One region of the Vibrio vulnificus NBRC 15645 genome, then DNA from elsewhere that is predicted to be linked to it. Evidence: predicted binding sites of a transcription regulator. Region 1 holds the regulator's gene; the other holds the start of a gene.
The links. Region 1 encodes MetJ, which represses methionine synthesis genes. Its sites were predicted from a motif close to TTAGACNTNTANANGTCTAA; they were not measured.

Region 1 (11,387 bases):
TCAGAACAGCGAGCGAATATTTGCAAACTTAGTCTGCTTTATTTGACTAAATATATTAAATTTCGCTAGATTGGTGGCTTAACAAGGAACAATGGATGTAATTTTTTTACGAGGCAGGATGACAATGAACGAGAAATACGCCGCGCTCAAGAGTAATGTCAGCATGTTGGGGCACTTATTGGGTAACACCATTCAAGAAGCCCACGGTGACGAAATCTTAGAGAAAGTGGAGACCATTCGTAAGCTCTCCAAATCTGCCCGCGCAGGCAATCAGGCTGATCGTAACAACCTGATTGAAGAAATCAAAAGCCTGCCAGATGAGCAACTCACTCCGGTGGCTCGCGCTTTTAACCAATTTCTGAATTTGACCAACATTGCCGAGCAATACCACACCATCTCTCGCCATTGCGATGCACACGTGTGTGAGCCGGATGCGATCAATACGCTATTTGCCAAGCTTGGTCAAAACGGCATCAATAAACTCGATACCGCCCAAGCGATTCGTGAATTGAACATTGAGTTGGTGCTGACTGCGCACCCTACTGAAATCACGCGCCGCACCATGATCAATAAACTGGTCAAAATCAACGAGTGTCTGTCTAAGTTGGAGCTGAGCGATCTCTCTTACAAAGAGCGCCACAAGACAGAAAAACGCCTCGAGCAACTTATCGCACAAAGCTGGCACTCAGACGTGATTCGCAAGCAGCGCCCAACGCCACTCGATGAAGCGAAGTGGGGGTTTGCCGTGGTGGAAAATTCACTCTGGGAAGCGGTGCCAGATTTCCTACGTGAACTCGATGAAAAGCTCAAAGACTATCTAGACCAAGGCTTGCCAATCGATGCTCGCCCTGTTCACTTCTCATCTTGGATGGGCGGTGACCGAGATGGCAACCCATTTGTGACCCATACTGTGACACGTGAAGTGTTACTCCTCTCGCGCTGGAAAGCGGCGGATCTTTACCTCAAAGACATCAATGAGTTGATCAGCGAGCTGTCAATGACCAAGTGCAACGACACCGTTCGTCAATTGGCAGGGGAAGATGAACACGAGCCTTACCGCGCCATCTTGAAACAACTGCGCACGCTGCTGAGTGATACCAAAGAGATCCTGGATGCGAAAATTAACGGCCAGAAGCTGGCGGTAAAAGCGCCACTGCAAAGCGTTGAGCAACTTTGGGATCCTCTTTTTGCCTGTTATCAGTCACTACGTGAATGTGGCATGAGCATGATCGCAGAAGGCTCACTGCTCGATACACTGCGTCGCGTCAAAGCGTTTGGTGTACATCTTGTTCGCCTAGACATTCGCCAAGAAAGCACCCGTCATGCTGATGTCCTTTCAGAGCTGACACGTCACTTAGGCATTGGTGATTACAATCACTGGAGCGAACAAGACAAAATCGCTTTCTTGACCAATGAATTGTCATCGAAGCGCCCTCTACTACCGCGTGATTGGCAACCTTCAGAGCCAGTCAAAGAAGTGCTCGATACGTGCAAAATCATTGCCGCGCAATCTCGTGAAGCGTTTGGTGCTTACGTCATCTCGATGGCCAAAACAGCCTCTGATGTACTCGCTGTGCACCTATTACTGCAAGAATCAGGCTGCCCTTATCGCATGGATGTTTGCCCACTGTTTGAAACACTCGACGATTTAAACAACGCCGAAGCGGTGATCAAACAACTGATGAGCATTGACCTCTATCGTGGCTTTATTCAAAACCATCAAATGGTGATGATCGGCTATTCCGACTCAGCAAAAGACGCCGGCGTAATGGCGGCAGGCTGGGCTCAATACCACGCGATGGAAGCTTTAGTGAACGTCGCAGAACAAGAAGGCATTGAGCTGACCTTATTCCATGGCCGTGGCGGTACCATTGGTCGTGGCGGTGCACCAGCTCATGCAGCGCTGCTGTCTCAACCACCAAAGAGCTTGAAAGGTGGCCTACGCGTAACCGAACAGGGTGAGATGATTCGCTTCAAACTCGGTTTGCCTGATGTGGCTGTTAACAGCTTCAACATGTACGCCAGTGCGATCCTTGAGGCCAACTTGCTGCCACCACCAGAGCCAAAACAAGAGTGGCGTGATCTGATGGAAGTGCTGTCGCAAGTAAGCTGCGAAGCCTACCGAAGTGTGGTTCGTGGTGAGCCAGACTTTGTCCCTTACTTCCGCCAAGCAACACCTGAGCTGGAGTTGGGTAAACTGCCACTAGGCTCTCGTCCTGCTAAGCGTAACCCAAATGGTGGTGTGGAAAGCCTACGTGCCATTCCTTGGATTTTCTCTTGGAGCCAAAACCGCTTGCTATTGCCTGCGTGGTTAGGCGCTGGTGAAGCGATTCAGTACTCGATTGACAAAGGCCATCAAGCGCTTTTAGAAGAAATGTGCCGTGAATGGCCATTTTTCTCCACGCGTTTGGGCATGCTTGAGATGGTGTACCTAAAGTGTAACAGTGAGATTTCTCGTTACTATGATGAACGTCTCGCTGACAAATCGCTGCTACCTCTTGGTGATCGCTTACGTGATCAGCTACAAAGCGACATCAAAGCGGTGCTTAACGTCGAAAACAACGAGAACTTGATGCAAAGCGATCCTTGGGGTCAAGAGTCTATTCGACTACGTAATATCTACATCGAACCGTTAAATATGCTTCAAGCAGAATTGCTTTACCGCACTCGCCAAGCTGGCGTGGTATCGGAAGAGCTTGAAGAAGCGTTGATGGTGACCATCGCGGGTATCGCCGCAGGTATGCGTAACACCGGTTAAGTTCATTGAGACGTAAAAGAGCTGGCGACTTACGCCAGCTCTTTTTGTTTCAGAGCCCATCCTTGCCCCCTACTCTTCAATGGCCTCATGCCATTTTTCCTCTTGTCACTGATATTCTCTCCCCACATCTCTCAATGAGAGGAAAGCATCATCAGGCGTTTCAAGCACTCATTTCAGCCACGATTCGTTCTTGCCGCCATTTTATAAAAATTACTCATTCTGTGCTCCAGATCACCATCACCATGTAAGAACAACAACAAAAAACCAGAACATAAAGCTACATTAAAAACCAAATGACGCACATTAAAAGCACTTTATTCTACAAAATATCACTATTGAGCATTTTGTTAGTTTTTTGGGTAATATTGTCCTGCTATTCCACTTTATGCTTATTATTTAGATATACTACTCATCCGCTGCGGATCACACATCAAATATTATTTCCGTAGCCTGATGGAATCGCTCCATCCACCCTAGGTGATAAACGGCTTTAAAGGTGACAGGACCAACATTGTTGGTGCTGACTGCACATAAACAAATTGCATCAACAAGAATGTAAACGCCGTGCAGGCAGCTTGTTCATAAGTTTATTGACCATTTGGATTGAAGACATGTCATTACCACACGTAATTCTAACCGTTTTAAGCACTCGCGATGCGACCGGTTACGATATCACTAAAGAATTCTCCGCTTCTATCGGCTACTTTTGGAAAGCAAGTCACCAACAGGTGTACCGTGAGCTGAATAAAATGGCAGAGAAAGAGCTGGTAACTTGTGTATTGGAACCGCAAGAAGGCAAGCCGGATCGCAAAGTTTATTCAATTACCGACGCTGGACGCTCAGCATTAGGTGAGTGGTTTGATCAACCGACAGCCCACCCAACTGTACGCGACGAGTTTTCAGCAAAACTGATGGCTTGCTCAGTACAACCCTCTACACCTTACCGCGCTCAGCTTGCTGAGTTAGTAGAAGAGTCTCGCAAGCTTGTCTCACACTACAAAGAAATTGAAGCCGCGTACTACGCGACACCATCGACACTGGATAAGCAAGGCCGCCTAGAGCGCCTCACCTTGCGCCGTAATTTAATGATGCGTGAAGCTTGGGTACGCTGGGCAGAAGAAGTGTTAGCCGAACTGGATATCCTCGGCTAATCCACCAGCCACATACGCTAGGCAATATGGCGGTGATGATTTGAAATAGCAAAACGGCTCCTGATAAGGGAGCCGTTTTTATATGAGGGAGAGATGGAAAGTCAACTTATGCTTTCTTTGGACGAACCCCTAAGGTATGACAAAGCGCGTAAGTCATTTCTGCACGGTTTAGGGTATAGAAATGGAAATCTTTCACGCCTTCACGGCTTAGGATACGAACCATATCAATGGCCTGACTTGCACCCACAAGCTGACGCGTCACAGGATCATCCTCTAAGCCTTCAAACTGCTTTGCCATCCAACCAGGCACTTTAACGTTATTCTGCGCAGCAAAGCGAGAAGCTTGCTTGAAGTTAGAAACTGGGAGAATGCCAGGGACAATTTCAACGTCAATGCCTGCCGCCACACAGCGATCGCGGAAACGTAAGTAACTTTCTACATCAAAAAAGAACTGTGTGATTGCACGGTTTGCTCCGGCATCCACTTTACGTTTTAGATTGAGCAGATCCGCTTGAGCGCTTTTCGCTTCTGGGTGCACTTCTGGAAACGCTGCCACTGAAATATCAAAATCGTGCAATGACTTAAGTAGCGTCACCAAATCCGACGCATACATATCTGGCGCACCACCACCAGGAGGAATATCACCTCGCAGTGCCACGATATTTTTAATGCCATTCGCCCAATAGTCGTTGGCAATATTGATCAACTCTTCACGGCTGGCATCAATACAGGTTAAGTGTGGAGCAGCAACTAAGCCCGTCTGCGCTTTGATCTCTTTAATGATTGAGTGTGTGCGATCACGCTCACCTGAATTCGCACCGTAAGTCACAGAAACAAACTTAGGCTGCAGTGTTTTTAAACGATGTACCGAATTCCACAACGTTTCTTCCATTTGCGGCGTACTTGGCGGAAAAAACTCAAAGGAAACATTGATATTGTCTGATAACTCAGCGATATTCTGATTTAAAGCGTCGATATGACTAGCGTGCGTGTATCCCATCTTCCTCTCCCTGTGACCCTTCGCCACAAAATAAATCTCAATCCTTAAATCGACGTTTAGACGTCTATATGTCCACAGAATGTATTGAATACGATTTAATGTCAACCTTGTGATTATGAATTTTTCTCAAGTTCATAATGAGCATAGTTCAAGTAGAAAAAAGGGACCGCTTGGGTCCCTATCAAATCATCCGTCTTATCTTAGAACAAGCCAGCTAAGCGATTGAGATCAGACTGAATTGCGCCAGCAGTCACTTCACGCCCAGCCCCCGGGCCACGAATTACTAAAGGATTATCACGATACCATTTACTCTCAATGGCAAAGATATTGTCACACGGCAACAAGTTCGCCAAAGCATGCTCTCTTTGTAGCGCTTCAACACTGACACGAGCTTTACCATTTTTTTCTAGACGAGCAACATAGCGTAGCACCTGATCTTGACGCTGCGCCTTAGTGAGACGTTCTTGCAAACGCTCACTCAATAAGTGGGCTTGGTCAAAGAAATCGTCAAGAGACAGTTCTTTAAGCTCTTCAGGCACCAAAGATTCCACTTTCACGTTTTCAGGCTCAATGTCTAAGCCTGATTCGCGAGCCAAGATCACCAGCTTACGCATCACATCTGATCCATCCAAATCGCTGCGAGGATCCGGTTCAGTGAGCCCTTGCTGCCAAGCTAAATCAACCAGCTCTGCAAACGGTACTGAACCATCAAACTGCTGGAACAGCCAAGAGAGCGTGCCAGAGAAGATGCCAGAAAGTGCCACGATTTCATCACCACTTTCGCGTAAATCTCTCACCGTGTGATTAATCGGTAAGCCAGCACCCACAGTTGCGTTATACAACCAATGACGGCCAATTTTGCTGAAGGCATCTTGCACTTGGTAGTAGTAATCGCTGCTCGCTGAGCCCGCAATTTTATTCGCGGAAATGAGGTGCATACCTTGATGGGCAATATCCAAATATTGCGCTGCCAACTCGCGGCTGGCCGTGACATCCAACACCACCACTTCGTCATAGTCTTGGATTGAACTCAATCGTTGTAACCAATTGGCCCCATCATTCGGTACCGAGTCATCATCAAAATGCGCATGTACTGCTGCGGCATCTAAACCTTGTTCATTGAACAGATAAGTTTGGCTATCCACCACGGCCACCAACTCAAAGTTCATACCATGGCGTTTTTCCAACTCACTTTTCTGCTGCGCAAACAGAGATAACCAACTGGATCCGATATTACCTTTACCACACAGAGCCAATGCCACACGCTTCTGGGCTTGAAACAGTTGGGTATGGATCGCTTTCACCAGTACCGGAATATCGACTCGGCGCATCACCGCAACCAAACTCAATCCTGATTCAGCTTCAGAAATGAACTCCACAGGAGAGTGTTTCAGTTGTTGGTAGAACCCAAAACAATGGCTGGCATTGTTCGTGACTCCAGCCCCGACAGCGGCGACCAGCGAAAAACCCTCTTTCAGCTTGATCTCGGCGGCCAAACCCAACTCTTGCAGATGTGCCAAAGCGCCACCAGCAATTTCTGTGGTATACGCTAAGCGCAGCTTAAATTGATCTTTTTGTGCTTCAAACGCCAATGGTTCCAACTGCGCGCGTTTGAGTGCACGCAATACCTCTTGCTGCTGGCGCTCAAAGTCATGACCGGCAGAGAAGTTCAACTGCACTAACATAACATCATCAAGCGAGGTGATAATTTTGGCACCGCGCCCAGACGCCAACACGCGTTCAATACGGGTAGAACCTGACTCAGGCGTGTAACTGCAACGCAGATTAAGCTCGGTGGCACTTTGTGCCACTGGCTGTAATGTTCGGCTATGCAGGACTGGAGCGGCTAAGCGCGCAAGTTCACTGGCTTCATCCAAACGCAGTAACGGCAGCAAACAAGCGTCACTGACCAAACGAGGGTCGGCGCTGTACACCCCAGCCACATCACTCCAAATCGTCACTTTAGCCACTTCCGCCAGCGCACCAATCACGGTAGCAGAGTAGTCAGAGCCATTGCGCCCTAATAAGACCGTTTCGCCTGCTTGGTTTTGCGCCATAAAGCCGGTGATCACCACACGGCGATGTGAGTGCTGCGCCAACACTTCTTTAATCAGAGGATAAGAACGAGCTCGATCCACTTCAGGTTGGGTGCCTGTTTCAGCCCGTAAAAACGCACGCGCGTCCTGAGCCACCGCAGCGAGATCATGTTGGTTCAACAACGCAGCCAGTAGACGCGACGACCACACTTCTCCATGGCCTAAGATCGCTGCTTTTTGCGCGGTGGTGAGTGGTGCGGAGAGCTCGGCCAACGTGCTGAACTCATCAGCAAGTTGATCAAGCAGCTCGCTACGCTGGTTCGACGCGATCAGTGCTTCCACCAAGCCGGTTTGATATTGACGCAAAGCTTGCAATGCTTCGTGAGCCAAACGGCCGTCCTTCTCCAGCGCCTCACTAAATTCAATTAAGCGGTTGGTGGTTTTACCCGCTGCCGACACCACCACTAAATCGTTGTCACCCGAGTACTCTTTGAGGATGTTCACCACACGACGATAGCAATCCGGATCCGCAAGGCTGCTTCCACCAAATTTGTGCAGTTGTCGAACTTGACTCATTAACAGCTCTCCTTCGCTTGTTGAAAGGCCTGCTTGAGGTCAGCAATCAGATCTTGCGCATCTTCCAGCCCCACGGATAAACGCAATAACTGTTGCGTGACGCCAGCCTCTGCGAGCGCTTCCTCTCCCATCGCACGATGAGTCATGGAAGCAGGATGACAAACCAAACTTTCGACACCACCAAGTGACTCCGCTAATGAAAATAAATCTAGCGCTTTCACAAACACTTTCAATTGCTCGAAGCTGCCAGCAAATTCAAAGCTCAACATCGAGCCAAAGCCCGATTGCTGCTTTTTAGCAACCTCATGGCCGGGATGCGCTGGCAAACTCGGGTGATAAATGGTGCCGACTAACTCTTGAGTTTGCAGATAAGAGAGGATTTGTTGCGAACTTTCTTCATGCACGCGCATACGTGCCCCCAAGGTGCGGATGCCACGCAGCGTCATATAGCTGTCAAATGGCGTGCCAGTTGCACCAAGGCAGTTCCCCCACCATGCTAGCTCTGTTGCGTGCTCTTCGGTTTTTGTGATCACCACACCGCCAATCACATCAGAATGCCCATTGATGTACTTGGTTGTCGAGTGAATCACAAAGTCTGCCCCCAGCTCCAAAGGCTTTTGGTACACCGGTGTCAAAAAGGTGTTATCGACCGCCACCAACGCACCCACTTTATGGGCTTTCTCACACACTTCCGCGATGTCCACCACACGCACGAGCGGGTTGGAAGGTGTTTCAAGCAACACCAACTTAGGGTTAAGCGCTAACGCTGCATCCAGTGCAGCACTGTCGGATTGGTCGACAAAGCGGACTTTAAAATCCCCTTTCTTCGCTCGAGTATTGAAAAGACGGTAGGTACCGCCATAACAATCATGAGGGGCTACAATAAGATCGTCAGGACTTAAAAAAGCAGAAACCCACAAGTTGAGTGCCGATGTCCCGCAGTTTGTAACCACCGCACCTTTACCAGACTCAAGCTCAAACAACGCTTGCTCTAGTAAGCCACGATTGGGGTTGCCTGAGCGGGTATAGTCGTATTTAGGCACTTCACCAAAGGCAGAGAAACCATAGTTCGTCGACAAATAGATCGGTGGCACAACGGCACGGTATTGAGTATCGGATTCGATGCCCGTTCTAACGGCAATCGTAGCTGGCTTGTGGTGACTCATGATGTTTCCTTTCTGCGAAGATGAATTCTTAATAAGAATGCGCTACTGTTATCGGACGCCTTCCTCTCCATTAATAGTTGTCACTTTAACCATCAAAATTTAAGACGTCAACACTTCTAGACGTCCATATGTCTTTGCTTATGGCGGTAAATCCAGCTAAAATCTCCGCTTACAATTTTTATTAACCGATTATTACTCTGAAGGTGCGCAATGGCTGACTGGAATGGCGAATACATAAGTCCATACGCAGAGCATGGAAAGAAAAGCGAGCAAGTAAAAAAAATTACCGTTTCTATCCCGCTTAAAGTACTAAAAGTTCTGACGGATGAACGTACTCGTCGTCAAATTAACAACCTACGCCACGCAACAAACAGTGAGTTGTTGTGTGAGGCATTCCTGCATGCGTACACAGGCCAGCCACTGCCGACGGATGAAGATCTCAGAAAGGATCGCCCGGATGATATCCCAACAGAAGCCAAAGAATTAATGACGGCGATGGGTATTGAATTTGAAGCGTATGACGACTAAACCTCGTTAGCTTTACCACACCGGGGAAAGTGGTATCTGATCAAAAACGGGACGCTTAAAGCGTCCCGTTTGTTTAGGCTATGATTTACTCGGCCATGTAGTTTTCTGGCATTGGAATACGAGCAACACCGGTATCCACGGCCGCCTGAGCAACGGCTTTCGCCACGCGAGGCAACAAACGTGAATCCATTGGTTTTGGAATAATGTATTGCGGACCAAAGCTGAGCGATTCAACACCTGCCGCTTTCAATACCGCTTCTGGCACTGGCTCTTTCGCCAATTGACGAATCGCTTCAACCGCTGCCAACTTCATTTCATCATTAATTTCACTAGCACGAACATCCAGTGCACCACGGAAAATAAATGGGAAGCACAACACGTTGTTCACTTGGTTTGGATAGTCGCTGCGTCCTGTACCCATAATAAGATCGCTGCGCACTTCATGCGCCAGCTCTGGCTTGATCTCTGGATCAGGGTTTGAACACGCAAACACAACCGGTTTATCCGCCATCAGCTTCAGCGCTTCTGCTGGCATTAGGTTTGGACCAGACACGCCAAGGAAGAGATCCGCACCGCTGATAACATCTTCTAGTGTGCGCTTGTCTGTATTGTTGGCAAACAGTTGCTTGTATTCGTTGAGATCATCACGACGTGTATGAATCACACCTTTGCGATCCAGCATATAGATCTTTTCACGCATCGCGCCACATTTGATCAACAGCTCCATACACGCCACCGCAGCAGCCCCAGCGCCAAGACAAACGATAATACACTCGTTCAACTTTTTACCCTGCAACTCAATCGCATTCAGCATACCAGCGGCAGTCACGATCGCCGTACCGTGTTGGTCATCATGGAAAACGGGTACATCGCAACGCTCAATCAGACGTTTTTCAATTTCAAAACAATCCGGGGCTTTGATGTCTTCTAGGTTGATACCACCAAAGGTATCTGCAATGTTCGCTACCGTATCCACAAATTCGTCGATGGTGCGATGCTTCACTTCGATATCGATAGAATCAAGACCAGCAAAACGCTTAAACAGCAGCGCCTTCCCTTCCATTACTGGCTTTGATGCCAAAGGACCTAAATTACCTAGGCCCAAAATTGCCGTACCGTTAGAGATAACGGCCACCATATTTCCCTTTGAGGTGTACTTGTAAACGTTGTCTGGGTTCTGTGCGATTTCGCGAACCGGCTCTGCGACACCTGGACTGTAAGCTAAAGCAAGATCTTTAGCGGTTTCCGCAGGTTTGGTTAGAGCGACGGCAATTTTACCCGCCGTTGGCAAAGCATGATAATCAAGAGCTTGTTGGCGAAGTACTTCTTCAGGGGTCATTTGCTGGCTATTGTCATCGGACATAAATGGTTATTCTCTTTTTGCGTGTACGGTAAAGGGGGGAACACTTTAGCTTGAACAAAAACTCTGCCTTTTTGTTCAATTTAGAGAGAAATTCTAATTGATATAAGTCAATCTTCCTAGCCAAGATTGCGAGGCAAATCTATAAAAATTGTGAATAAGATAGAAGTAAGACCAGATGGCATAAGGGAGGGTGCTTGAGAGAAAGCGTCACCTAGACGCTGAATGCAAAAAAGGCCGCATAAGCGACCTTTTTTCTCAAACAGCAATAGCTAACGCTATTATTTCTTACCGCTTGATAGAGCACCGAAACGCTTGTTGAAGCGATCAACACGGCCGCCTGTATCAACGATACGTTGCTTACCAGTGTAGAATGGGTGGCACTTGTCACATACGTCTAGGTGGATAGATTCTTTATCTAGAGTAGAGTTGAAAACGAAAGAGTTGCCGCAAGAACAAGTTGCGTTTACTGCTTTGTATTCTGGATGGATACCAGCTTTCATGGGATAACCTCAAATAGTAGGCCGTGTCGCTATACGAGTCTTTGCCGCACACCACACGCAGTTAAAAATAAAACTCAGATACCGCTAAAATAGAATTAAAGCCATATCTTAAGGCGCGATATAGTAATGAATCGTCTCTTTCGAATCAACCTATTTCCGCGATTTTCCGCTAGTTTTTTATACAGTTTTCCTCTCTCTGTTCGAGCATGCCCTTTTCTCGTATTTCTACCTCGCTTCCATTAGACTGTAAGTCATTATTTTTGCCATGAAACACCACGTTATGCGTCCATCCATTGCTCGTGTTGCGCT
Region 2 (11,387 bases), 1.1 Mb from region 1:
AGAAGCCAAGTTGATCTTTTCTGCATCGGATAAAGAGGTTTTCAAAAAAAACTACATCATTAATCTCAATAGCTTGAGCCTTTCTCTATTACCCCTACAGCAAGATATTGCTCGTTTTTTTGCGCTTCCTATTCCGATAGAATACGATTGGCAATTGGATAATTTGTCTGTGTTTACGCAGTATGATCGTGAAATTGCCGATGGTTCATTCATTCCAGATGATGAGTTTAAAGCACTCTATTTTGCTCGACACACTACGTTATTTGAAAGCAATAAAGGGCAGCTAGAGAAAGCCATTAGCCAACTTTATACACGTTTCACACCACTTCCTGACGAACTAGGAATATGGCTGGGCTTAATTAACCTAAAAGTGGGAAGCTTAGAAAATGCGTTTGATTTTCTGCGCACTCCTGTCGGCGGCTCTAGGATTGATAACGCCTTTATTTACCTTCTCGTTTCCGACATTTCTTATAAAAGCGGCCGAGAAGATCTCTTTATGAAAAATTATCTACAATCCATCGTTTCACTATCCCATAGCGTTCCTTCAAAAGCGTTGTTTGAGCGGCTTGCTCAACCAGAGTCCGTTGAAACCTGCTTGTCACCTTGGAATCAATTGGAGAGTGAGTTTTCAAATAAAACTATGACGCATGCTTGGCGCAACATGCTTGAAGCTTATTGTAAAACCATGGCTAAGGTTCTGGAAAAAAAGTAAAACCATGAGCCTCTTAGACTCATGGCTTTACTTATCTAGTGTCTATGATTAAGCACAAGGTAGTACATCGATTCGGTATTCTTCTTCTTGGGAAAGAGGAATCTGATAGCGTACTGAGCACTGTTTAAACTCACTTTGATTCAGTGGTGTAATATAAGCAGTGCCTCTTTCATTTTCTGTTCTATGTACTTTCCATAATGAAGATGAACCTAGAATACCTTTTAGAACAATAGATAGGTTATTTTCGTCAGCATCGGGATAGCCATAAATAAATGCACAACTTTTGCTTCCATCAACCTCGCACCCTTTAAATGGTAAGTTCTGTGCAGGAATGACACCATAACCATCTGCAGTTTGACCATCAATTTTGTTTGAAACATAACGATAGTGCTCTTTCCCCTCTAACATCATCATGCCGTGAGCCATATTAACACCAGATTCTAGAGCACCTCGAACACTATAAAGTCGAGCTTCTCTTGCTTCATTTTGGATATTCATAAACTTTGGCACGGCGGCCACCGACAAAATACCAATAACGACAATGACAACCACCAACTCAATTAAACTATAACCATTGTTATTACGCATTTATTTCTCCTATTTTTTATTGTCACTTTGACTGAAGAGAAATTATCGAACTTTATTAAATAGTTAAAACAACAAAGTAAAACAATTCTAAACAAAACCTGTAACCACCTTAACACCACAGGTTAAGAAGGCCAGAACATAACACTCAAATTTGATTTTAAAATCAAACAACACCCAAGAAAACCACTCTAAAAACAAAAACTTAAACATAAAATTAAGTTTCATTTCCATTTGTTAACTTTCATGATTTGGCTTAGCACTCACACATCAGCAAAAATGAAGACAACATAAACGCATCAATATTTTTACTGGATTAAAATCATGAATAAGAACCTAATCTCACTATCTGTTTTATCGTTATTACTTCTATCTGGTTGCAATGGTTCATCAAATTCATCATCGCCTATCCCAGAAAAGCAAACTCAATCCGAGCTGGACTTTAATAAAGCCAAATTTTCTCCTAAAAATGGACAATGGCTAAGCTATGAAGAAAAAACAGAGCATCTTGGTGAAGAGTCATCCGAGATTTTTTACATTCAGTACATACCAAAAAATTCAGTTGAACTCATTGAGTTATTAAATACTCTCCCTCAAGATGAGGCTGTTCAATTGGAAACTGTGATTAATAACCACGTCAATAATGGGGTAGAAAACTTTTACGTTAGAATCATTAAGAATTCTATGGGAGTTGAAGATACTGATTTCTTATATGACAAAGATGGTCAATTATATCGAATCAACGAAGAGGTGTCGTTGAGCCTGATTAATTTGTTCAATAAACACCCTTCCTTAATCGGTATTTTTGACGGTTTGGAATTTCCAAAATCAGCACAAACATATAAAGATAAAGAGATAAAATTATCATCTTTGAAGCATGAGATTATCGGTCTAAAAATCAGCGATGATGACGCATATCGATTAATCAAACATTATGATATTAATGACACTCAAATGGTGATCAGCCGCTGTTCTTTGAACTGGAAAAGAGCGCCAAAAAGATTAGAAAATGGCAAATTTCTTGAGATGATTAATAATCAACAGATCGAAATTGGCTTAATCGAATATAACTCAACATTAACTCTTGAATGCCTCAATGATGCTCAGCCGTCAAGCACTACGCTCATCGATGACAAAATCACGACGATTTATCATCCTACATTTGGCTATCTACGACACATTGAGATCATCGGTCTAGATCAAACAACGCTAACTTTGCAGGACTTGAAATGGACAACGCAGTAAGAGAAGAGTTGGATGACACCTATGAGGCGGTTAAAGCTCAACTTCAACAATGGCCAATAAACAAACTGGCAATGCTGCTCAACGAGCTGAATGTGTCTATTTCTGAGCCATCTGTTTCTCATCATGTCCATCTCTCGTACGAAGAGCTTGAAATGCTCACACAGCACTAATGAGTTTTACGAAAAAAAGGCTTTGGAACTTCCAAAGCCTTTGAACGTATTAGGGGCGTGCCATTAGCGTTCTTTACAACGAACAACAAACTTAACGTTCAATCAAGAGAATACGAGTCTCGTAAGGTTTGAGTACTTGGTGATGTGAAGCCATGGCACTCGGTCGATTTTGGTAATTAGACAGCAAACATTTCGCTTTACGCATGTCGAGACCCAATGGCAATACACACTCCACCTCTTCCCCGTAGTAGTTATTGATGCACACCAGTTGCTGAGCCGAACTGGTCCGCGCATAGGCAAACACACTCTGATGCTCGGGTAATAAGTCTTGATAATCACCTTGGGTGATCACTGGCACTTCTTTACGTAGTTCAATCAATCGTTTATAGAAATAGAACACAGAATTGAGATCCGCCACAGCCGCTTCCGCGTTGATCTTCGAGTAGTTACTCGCCACCGCTAACCACGGTTCTCCTTGTGTAAATCCTGCGTGTTTTTCATCTGACCATTGCATTGGGGTGCGTGAATTATCACGAGACTTTTGTGCCAAAATCGCCATCATCTCGTCATGGTCAACTCCCTGCTGCTCAACCATGATCTGATACATGTTGGTGCTTTCAACATCACGATACTGTTCAATCTCGGTATACCCTGGGTTGGTCATGCCAATTTCTTCGCCTTGATAAACGTAAGGCGTGCCTTGCATCATATGAACCGAGGCTGCCAACATCTTTGCAGATTCAACCCGATACGCTTGATCGTTCCCCAAACGGCTCACGACACGTGGCTGATCATGGTTACACCAAAAGAGCGCTCCCCAACCTTTGCCATTCAGGCCAGTTTGCCAATGATTAAAGATCTGTTTGAGTTGTAGAAAATCAAATGGTGCCCTGGTCCATTTTTCACCCTTTGGATAATCCACTTTCAGGTGATGAAAATTGAACACCATGGAAAGTTCTTTGCCATCAAGAGAGGAGTACTGCTGACAATGCTCTAAGGTTGTCGACGACATCTCACCTACGGTCACACTGCCATACTTTTGGAAAACAGCTTGACTGATCTCTTGGAGATAGTCGTGTACACGCGGTCCATCGGTATAAAAACGACGCCCGTCGCCAATCTCATCATTGCAAAAATCTTGTTGCTTCGAAATCAGATTGATGACGTCCAGACGAAATCCGTCAACGCCTTTTTCCGCCCAAAAACGAATAACGTTTTTCACTTCCTCACGAACCGTAGGATTTTCCCAATTGAGATCGGCCTGCTCTTTGGCAAAAAGGTGCAGATAATATTGGCCGGTTTGTTCATCCAGCGCCCAAGCGCTGCCGCCAAACTTAGACTGCCAATTATTCGGCTCCTTTCCTTCGACCGGGTCTTTCCAGATGTAGTAATCCCGATATGGACTGTTTTTGTTACCCAATGCCGATTGAAACCAAGCGTGCTCGGTCGAGGTGTGGTTCACCACAATGTCCATGATAAGACGGATTCCGAGCTGATGCGCTTTCTCGAGCAACTCATCAAAATCCGCCATCGTGCCAAACTGAGGGTTAATTTGGTAGTAATCCGAAATGTCGTATCCATTATCGACCATCGGCGATTGGTAAACCGGCGTCAGCCAGATTGCATCAATACCGAGATGCTTCAAGTATTCCAACTTAGAGATGATGCCTTGGATATCTCCCGTCCCCTTTGCCCCACTGTCGCAAAAGCTTTTTGGGTAAATTTGATAGATAGTGGCGGTTTTCCACCAATGGGCATCTGTGTTGCGTGTTGTCATGGTAAAGACTCACTTACCGAAGAGAAACAAAGCGGAGTGGCCATTCGCCACTCCAAATCGATGAAATTATGCGTTTACCGGTTCGAGATCGCCTTTGGCTTCTGCTCGCTTGTAAAACACTAAAGTGAGGGCTGCTGGCAGCACAATGGCGGTTAGCATCGCCAGTGCGTAAACGCCCCAAAATTGTGGTTGAATTGAGAGAATGCCAGGTAGGCCACCCACCCCGATACCATTTGCCATCACACCAGCACTACCACAAATTGCGGCCGCTACAGCGCTACCAATCATCGCGCTTAACATAGGGAACTTGTACTTGAGGTTGATGCCGTACATGGCAGGCTCAGTCACACCTAAATAGGCTGAAATCGCAGCTGGCACAGAGATGTCACGCTCGCCATGTTTTTTACTGATAATAATGATGCCGACAACGGCAGACGCCTGCGCGATATTTGACAATGCAATCAACGGCCAAATTGGCGTACCACCCATCTCTTGCATCAACTGCAAATCCACGGCGTTGGTTGTATGGTGAATACCGGTGATCACTAGTGGTGCGTACAAGAAGCCAAAGATCATCGACCCTAACACTGCAAAATCGCCCGTCATGGCCGCTTTTGCCGCAAATGCCACGCCATCACCCAGCACACGGCCAAACGGACCAATCAAAGAATGGGCAAGAATAACGGATAGGATGATCGAGACAAACGGCACCACCACGAGGTAGAGGTAAGAAGGGACGATGCGCTTTAAGTTGGTTTCAATGAAAGCCAACGCGACACCAGCCAACATAGCTGGGATCACCTGCGCTTGATAGCCGACCTTTTCAATCACAAACAGGCCAAAGTCCCACACTTCTGGGGCTTGTTTACCAATTAAGTAGGCGTTCATGAGCTGCGGTGAAACCAGTGTGACACCGAGCGTAATGCCCAGAATCGGTGTTCCGCCAAGTTTCTTCACGGTAGACCAACAAACCCCTACCGGTAGGAAGAAGAAAATCGCTTCGCCAATCAACCATAAAAAGGAGTGAACCGTTGCCCAAAACTGGCTAATCTCCGTCAATGTCTGGCCATCAAACATCTTGATGTCACCAATTACATTGCGGAAGCCAAGGATTAAACCACCAGTGATGATCGCAGGGAGCAGAGGGACAAAAATTTCAGCAAGATGGGAGATTCCACGCTCAATGATGTTCATGTTTTGACGAGCCGCCAATTTCGCATCGTCTTTGCTCGCTTCCGATTTACCTGAAACCTCGAGCAACACTTTATAGACAGCATCAACTTCCGTGCCAATCACCACTTGAAATTGACCCGCGTTGGTAAAGCATCCTTTAACCATCGGCAATGTTTCGATTTGCTTAACATCGGCGGCCGACGTGTCGTTCAACACAAAGCGAAGGCGTGTCAAACAGTGGCTGACACTGGCGATGTTGTCATTTCCTCCGATAAGCTCGATGAGACGTTCGACGTCCTTGCGCGCTATCTTACTCATAACTCTGTCCACCCTATTCTGATCTACTCAATTATAGTTTTTAGATAATGGGAACATTCCCATTTCTTAATTTAATATTGCCAGCTTTTATAAATAAACAAAATGGGAACAGTCCCATTAATTGAAAGTGATCACAGTCTAGATCGGAAACACAATAAAAATGAAAGGGTTAGCGTTGGATCGGCGCTTGAGTGATGTGTGAGATAGTTTCCTCACCATTCATTTGAGAAATCAGCATCTTAGCGGCCTTTTCTCCCGCTTGCTTGTAACCGGGATCGACACTGAACACCTTTGGAAAAAGAAAAGAGAGCAACTCATTGCCGCCCACGCCTGTGACACAAACGTCTTCACGTCCCAGTTCTTGAAGTCGTTTGATGACGCCCAATGCCAAGGTATCGCTCGCACAGACAATCGCTTGAGTATTGTCCGCTAACACCCCATCAACTAAGTGATAGGCACTCTCATGATTGAGTTTGCCAGTTTGATAACGAGCCTCAACACCGTGTTTTTGGCACCACGACAAGTAGGCATTTAAACGCGACCAGCCCGTGGTTTTATCTTCTTTATTCACACCAATATAAGCGATATGGCTCAGCGATAAATATTGCAAGTGTTCTAACGCCAGCTCAATCACGCGCTGATTATCGTAGTTAATCGAAGACACCTCTTCCGCAGGCGTGGCAATCACCACGGCTCGATCTTGCCAACCGGCTAAGGTTTGTAGATCGATATCGGTAAAGCCAAACACAATAACGCCATCGACATTACGACGACGCAACACTTCTAAGTGCTCGTTGGTCTTCTCGCGATCGAACTGACTCTCCATGATCACCGCATCATACCCTGCTTGATACAGCACATTAAGCATACTACCGACAGCTCGATTTTCTGAGGGTGAGTCAAGACGCGAGATAATCACCCCAACCACCTTCTGACTACCACCACGCATCGATTGAGCAGATTTAGAAGGCACATAACCTGAGTCTTGTATCACCTGTTCTACTTTCGCTCGGGTTTCAGGTTTTACCTTGGGATCATTGGTCAGCACGCGCGAAACGGTCGATTTACCGACCCCAGACAAACGGGCAATATCGAGAATAGTTAGCTTTTTGCTCATAATAGGCCAGGAAAGACGTTCAATAATAAAAAGGCCGCTTAGCGACCTTTTACTTGTTCTTTTACATAGAGTGGCACATCGCGGATGCTATCAAGCACCACCGTTGCCAGTTGCTCACCCTGCGGTGTGACAGGTTTACCAGTGCGTACCAAAATCTTAGTTGCAACCCCTGCCGCTTCGGCAGCCATCATATCTTCGGCTTTGTCACCCACCATCACCGAGCGAGCCATATCGATTTTGAGGAAATCACGCGCTGAGATAAACATCCCAGGTTTGGGTTTGCGACAATCACAATCTTGTTTGTAATCCCCCACACCGTGTTCTGCATGGTGCGGACAGTAATAAATACCGTCAAATTCAACGCCGTTGTCCGCGAAATTCCAATCCATCCATTGGGTCAAAGAAAGGAAGCGATCTTCGCTAAATTTGCCACGGGCAATCCCCGACTGATTGGTGACCAACACCAAAAGATACCCCATATCCTTTAGGGCCTTCGTCGCCTCAAACACACCTTCAATGTATTCAAAGTCGTGCTCGTCATGAACGTAACCATGATCAACGTTAATCACGCCATCACGATCCAAAAAAACAGCTGGTTTTGCCAAAGTATCTGTCTCTGTCACAAAGGAATATAAGCCGAGATTATACCTTAAAAGCGCTACATTGCGAGTTTCCAAGCCGTGAGGTACATCGTCAAAACACCCTCTATATACGAATATCACCTAACTCATAGCAAATCCGTTAGCCCCAAACGAACGTTTAGACGTCTAGACGTAAAAATATCTATTGACTTGAAAACACGAAAGCCATAGCATCATCTGAAAAGTGAGCTGGAGCTCAAAATATTATTCTGTTGTCCCTGCACAGGTTGAGAAATGATTGAAATTAACCAAGTAAATAAAGTGTTCTATCAAGGCAGTAAGGAAATACATGCCTTGAAAGACATTAACTTACACATCGCAGAAGGCACCATTTTTGGTGTGATCGGGTCATCGGGTGCAGGGAAAAGCACGCTGATCCGCTGCGTGAATATGTTAGAAGCACCAAGCAGTGGTTCCATTGTGGTGGATGGCGTTGATTTAACGCAACTGAGTAAAAAGCAACTTAGCGAAACTCGCCGCAATATCGGCATGATTTTCCAGCACTTCAATTTGCTCTCTTCTCGCACTGTGTTTGACAACGTTGCCCTGCCATTGGAGTTAGCCGGAAAAGATAACGAGCAAATCCAAAGCAAAGTAACGGAGCTGCTCAAGTTGGTGGGTTTGGCCGACAAGCATGAAAGCTATCCAGCCAACTTAAGTGGTGGTCAAAAGCAACGCGTGGCGATTGCGCGAGCACTGGCCAGCGATCCAAAAGTACTGCTGTGTGATGAAGCCACCAGCGCGCTGGATCCTGCGACTACTCAATCCATTTTGGAGTTGCTCAAAGAGATCAACCGCAAGCTGAAAATCACCATTTTGTTGATTACTCACGAGATGGATGTCGTGAAAAGCATCTGTCACGAAGTCGCCATCATTGGTGATGGCGAGTTGGTCGAGAAAGGTACGGTGGGAGAAATCTTTGCCCATCCAAAAACTGAGTTAGCTCATAACTTTATTCGCTCAACCTTAGATCTGTCGATCCCTGAAGATTACCAGGCACGCTTGCAAGCAACGCGTGTTGAAGGCAGCTATCCTCTAGTACGTTTGGAATTTACCGGCGCGACAGTTGATGCACCTTTGGTGTCGCAGATTTCTCGTAAATACAACATCGACATCAGCATTCTCAGTTCCGATCTCGACTACGCCGGCGGTGTGAAGTTTGGCATGATGGTCGCAGAGCTGTTTGGTAACGAAGAAGACGATAACGCAGCGATTGAATACCTGCGCGAGCACAACGTAAAAGTGGAGGTTCTGGGTTATGTCCTTTAATGACCTATCTCAATGGCTAAGTTTAAACACTGACCTGCTGCTGGGCGCAACTTGGCAAACGCTTTATATGGTTGCGGTTGCCGGCGTCGTTGGTTTTGCGATTGGTATTCCTTTGGGCGTAATTCTGCACACCACCAAAAAAGGTGGTTTGCTTGAAAACACCAAACTCAACAGCGTACTTGGTGCCATTGTCAATATTGGCCGCTCTGTGCCATTTTTGGTCTTGATGGTGGCGATCATTCCCGTCACCAAACTGTTAGTCGGCACGTTCATCGGCACGACAGCGGCGATTGTTCCGCTCACCATTGGTGCTATCCCATTTGTTGCACGCCTCATTGAAGGAGCACTGTTGGAAGTTCCGACTGGGCTGATTGAAGCCGCGCAGTCGATGGGCGCAACACCACTACAAATCATCACTAAAGTACTGCTTCCTGAAGCATTGCCGACCATTGTTAACTCCGTCACCATTACGTTGGTAACCTTGGTGAGCTACTCTGCCATGGCGGGCACCGTTGGTGGTGGCGGTCTTGGTGACGTGGCGATTCGCTACGGTTTCCACCGCTACGATGTCACTATCATGGCGGTCACTGTGGTGATGTTGATTGTGTTGGTACAAATTATTCAGTCTATCGGTGACGCCATCGTACGCCGCGTAGACCACAGATAAGCATTGAAAGATTCAAAATTATAAGGAGATTTACTATGAAATTTAGCCTCAAAGGTTTACTGACCATTATTGCCGCAGCCTCAACATTGGTATTAGCAGGTTGTGGCGAAAAAGCCGTTGACACGAGCAAAGTAAAAGTTGGCGTTATGGCGGGTGCCGAAGCACAAGTTGCGGAAGTTGCAGCGAAAGTAGCCAAAGAAAAATACGGCCTTTACGTGGAACTGGTCACTTTCACTGACTACGTGACACCAAACGCGGCATTGGATGACGGTTCTATCGATATCAACGCGTTCCAACACAAACCATACCTAGATCGTCAAGTGGAAGACCGTGGCTACAAACTGACCATCGCTGGCAACACTTTTGTTTACCCTATCGCGGGCTACTCAAAACAAGTGAAATCGGTTGAAGAGTTGGCTGACGGCGTGCGTATTGCGGTACCAAACGATCCAACCAACCTTGGCCGTTCTCTGCTGCTTCTTGAGCAACAAGGTTTGATCAAACTACGTCCAGAAGTGGGCCTACTCGCGACCGTTCGTGACATCGTTGAGAATCCAAAGAACATCACCATCGTTGAATTAGACGCAGCGCAACTGCCTCGCTCTCTTGACGATGTGGCGCTATCGGTGATCAACACCACTTACGCGAGTTCTATCAACCTAACTCCAGAAAAAGATGGCGTATTTGTTGAAGACAAAGAATCTCCATACGTGAACCTGATTGTGGCTCGCCAAGACAACGTTCAAAACGAAAATGTACAGAACTTTGTTAAAGCGTACCAAACTGAAGAAGTCTACACGGCAGCAAAAGAAATCTTCAAAGGCGGCGTAGTAAAAGGCTGGTAATTTCGATAGAAAAAGTCGAAGTTCAAAACAAAAAAAGGGTTGGCGTGAAAGCGCCAACCCTTTTTCATATTGAGATTCCATTTGCTATTTCAAATGATCCCAAGAGATGTTTGAGACGATACGGCAGTCATCACATTTGAAATAGAAGATATCGTGCAGCGGCTCATCGAGTAACCATTCCCCACCACATTTGGGGCACTTGCGCGCTTGCTCTTCGGCTAGCGAATGGCCGCCAACACGGTATTGGTAATAGTAGGTCGGCACTTTCGTGATGTATTCAATACGACCACGAATATCCCAGCCTCGCTTGAACAAGACACTGTCCACATCGCACATCTCATGCAGTGCGGCATGCTCGGCACGACACGCCCCGGCCATCTGCAGTTCATCACACGCTTGCCATTCGGTTTGCCACTTAATCACCGCTTTGTGATCGCCATTTAACGTCGGGCCATTGCGATACAAAGGGATCGGTAGCAAAGTTTCACCACTTCTCAGCGGCGAGCAGGTGTGCACATAAGTGGTGTATAACACTTGCCAACTTGGTGTCTCTTCTTCAGCCGCTTCTTCAGAGTTGATGTCTCGCCCCAGCAAGCGCATTTTGGGCGCAAGTAACGCCGCCTCTGAAAGTCGATTGAAACAAACGCGCACATAATCGGAATGATAACGCGGGTGTAAGCTCTCTTTTTCAGGGCAAACCGCGCGAACAAAGAACTCACCATCGCCCATCACGATAGGAAACTCTCGGCCTAACACTTGACCGTTGTAACGCAATGCGTCCATCAAACCATTGATCGCTTTATCGACCGCGCTAATGGTGGTGTTATCGAAACACTCAAACTGCAATTCAACTACGTACATCGGTTAC

Region 2: a site for MetJ is predicted at 7,857-7,876, ahead of metN (methionine ABC transporter ATP-binding protein MetN). Genes of this name have one in related genera too.

Annotation. Positions count from the first base shown of each region.
Region 1 is NZ_CP012881.1:1,826,992-1,838,378, reverse strand. It holds gene ppc (phosphoenolpyruvate carboxylase) at 125-2,758, shown strand; gene AOT11_RS08575 (PadR family transcriptional regulator) at 3,370-3,909, shown strand; gene metF (methylenetetrahydrofolate reductase) at 4,016-4,909, opposite strand; gene AOT11_RS08565 (bifunctional aspartate kinase/homoserine dehydrogenase II) at 5,110-7,521, opposite strand; gene AOT11_RS08560 (O-succinylhomoserine (thiol)-lyase) at 7,521-8,687, opposite strand; gene metJ (met regulon transcriptional regulator MetJ) at 8,898-9,215, shown strand; gene AOT11_RS08550 (malic enzyme-like NAD(P)-binding protein) at 9,301-10,578, opposite strand; gene rpmE (50S ribosomal protein L31) at 10,857-11,078, opposite strand; gene priA (primosomal protein N') at 11,359-11,387, shown strand, end outside.
Region 2 is NZ_CP012881.1:754,519-765,905, forward strand. It holds gene AOT11_RS03425 (winged helix-turn-helix domain-containing protein) at 1-712, shown strand, start outside; gene AOT11_RS03430 (prepilin-type N-terminal cleavage/methylation domain-containing protein) at 761-1,300, opposite strand; gene AOT11_RS03435 (hypothetical protein) at 1,622-2,542, shown strand; gene AOT11_RS03440 (hypothetical protein) at 2,527-2,712, shown strand; gene treC (alpha,alpha-phosphotrehalase) at 2,804-4,489, opposite strand; gene treB (PTS trehalose transporter subunit IIBC) at 4,556-5,980, opposite strand; gene treR (trehalose operon repressor TreR) at 6,150-7,097, opposite strand; gene gmhB (D-glycero-beta-D-manno-heptose 1,7-bisphosphate 7-phosphatase) at 7,136-7,774, opposite strand; gene metN (methionine ABC transporter ATP-binding protein MetN) at 7,973-9,007, shown strand; gene AOT11_RS03470 (methionine ABC transporter permease) at 8,997-9,674, shown strand; gene ilpA (MetQ/NlpA family lipoprotein adhesin IlpA) at 9,710-10,519, shown strand; gene AOT11_RS03480 (Zn-ribbon-containing protein) at 10,604-11,380, opposite strand; gene syd (SecY-interacting protein) at 11,384-11,387, opposite strand, start outside.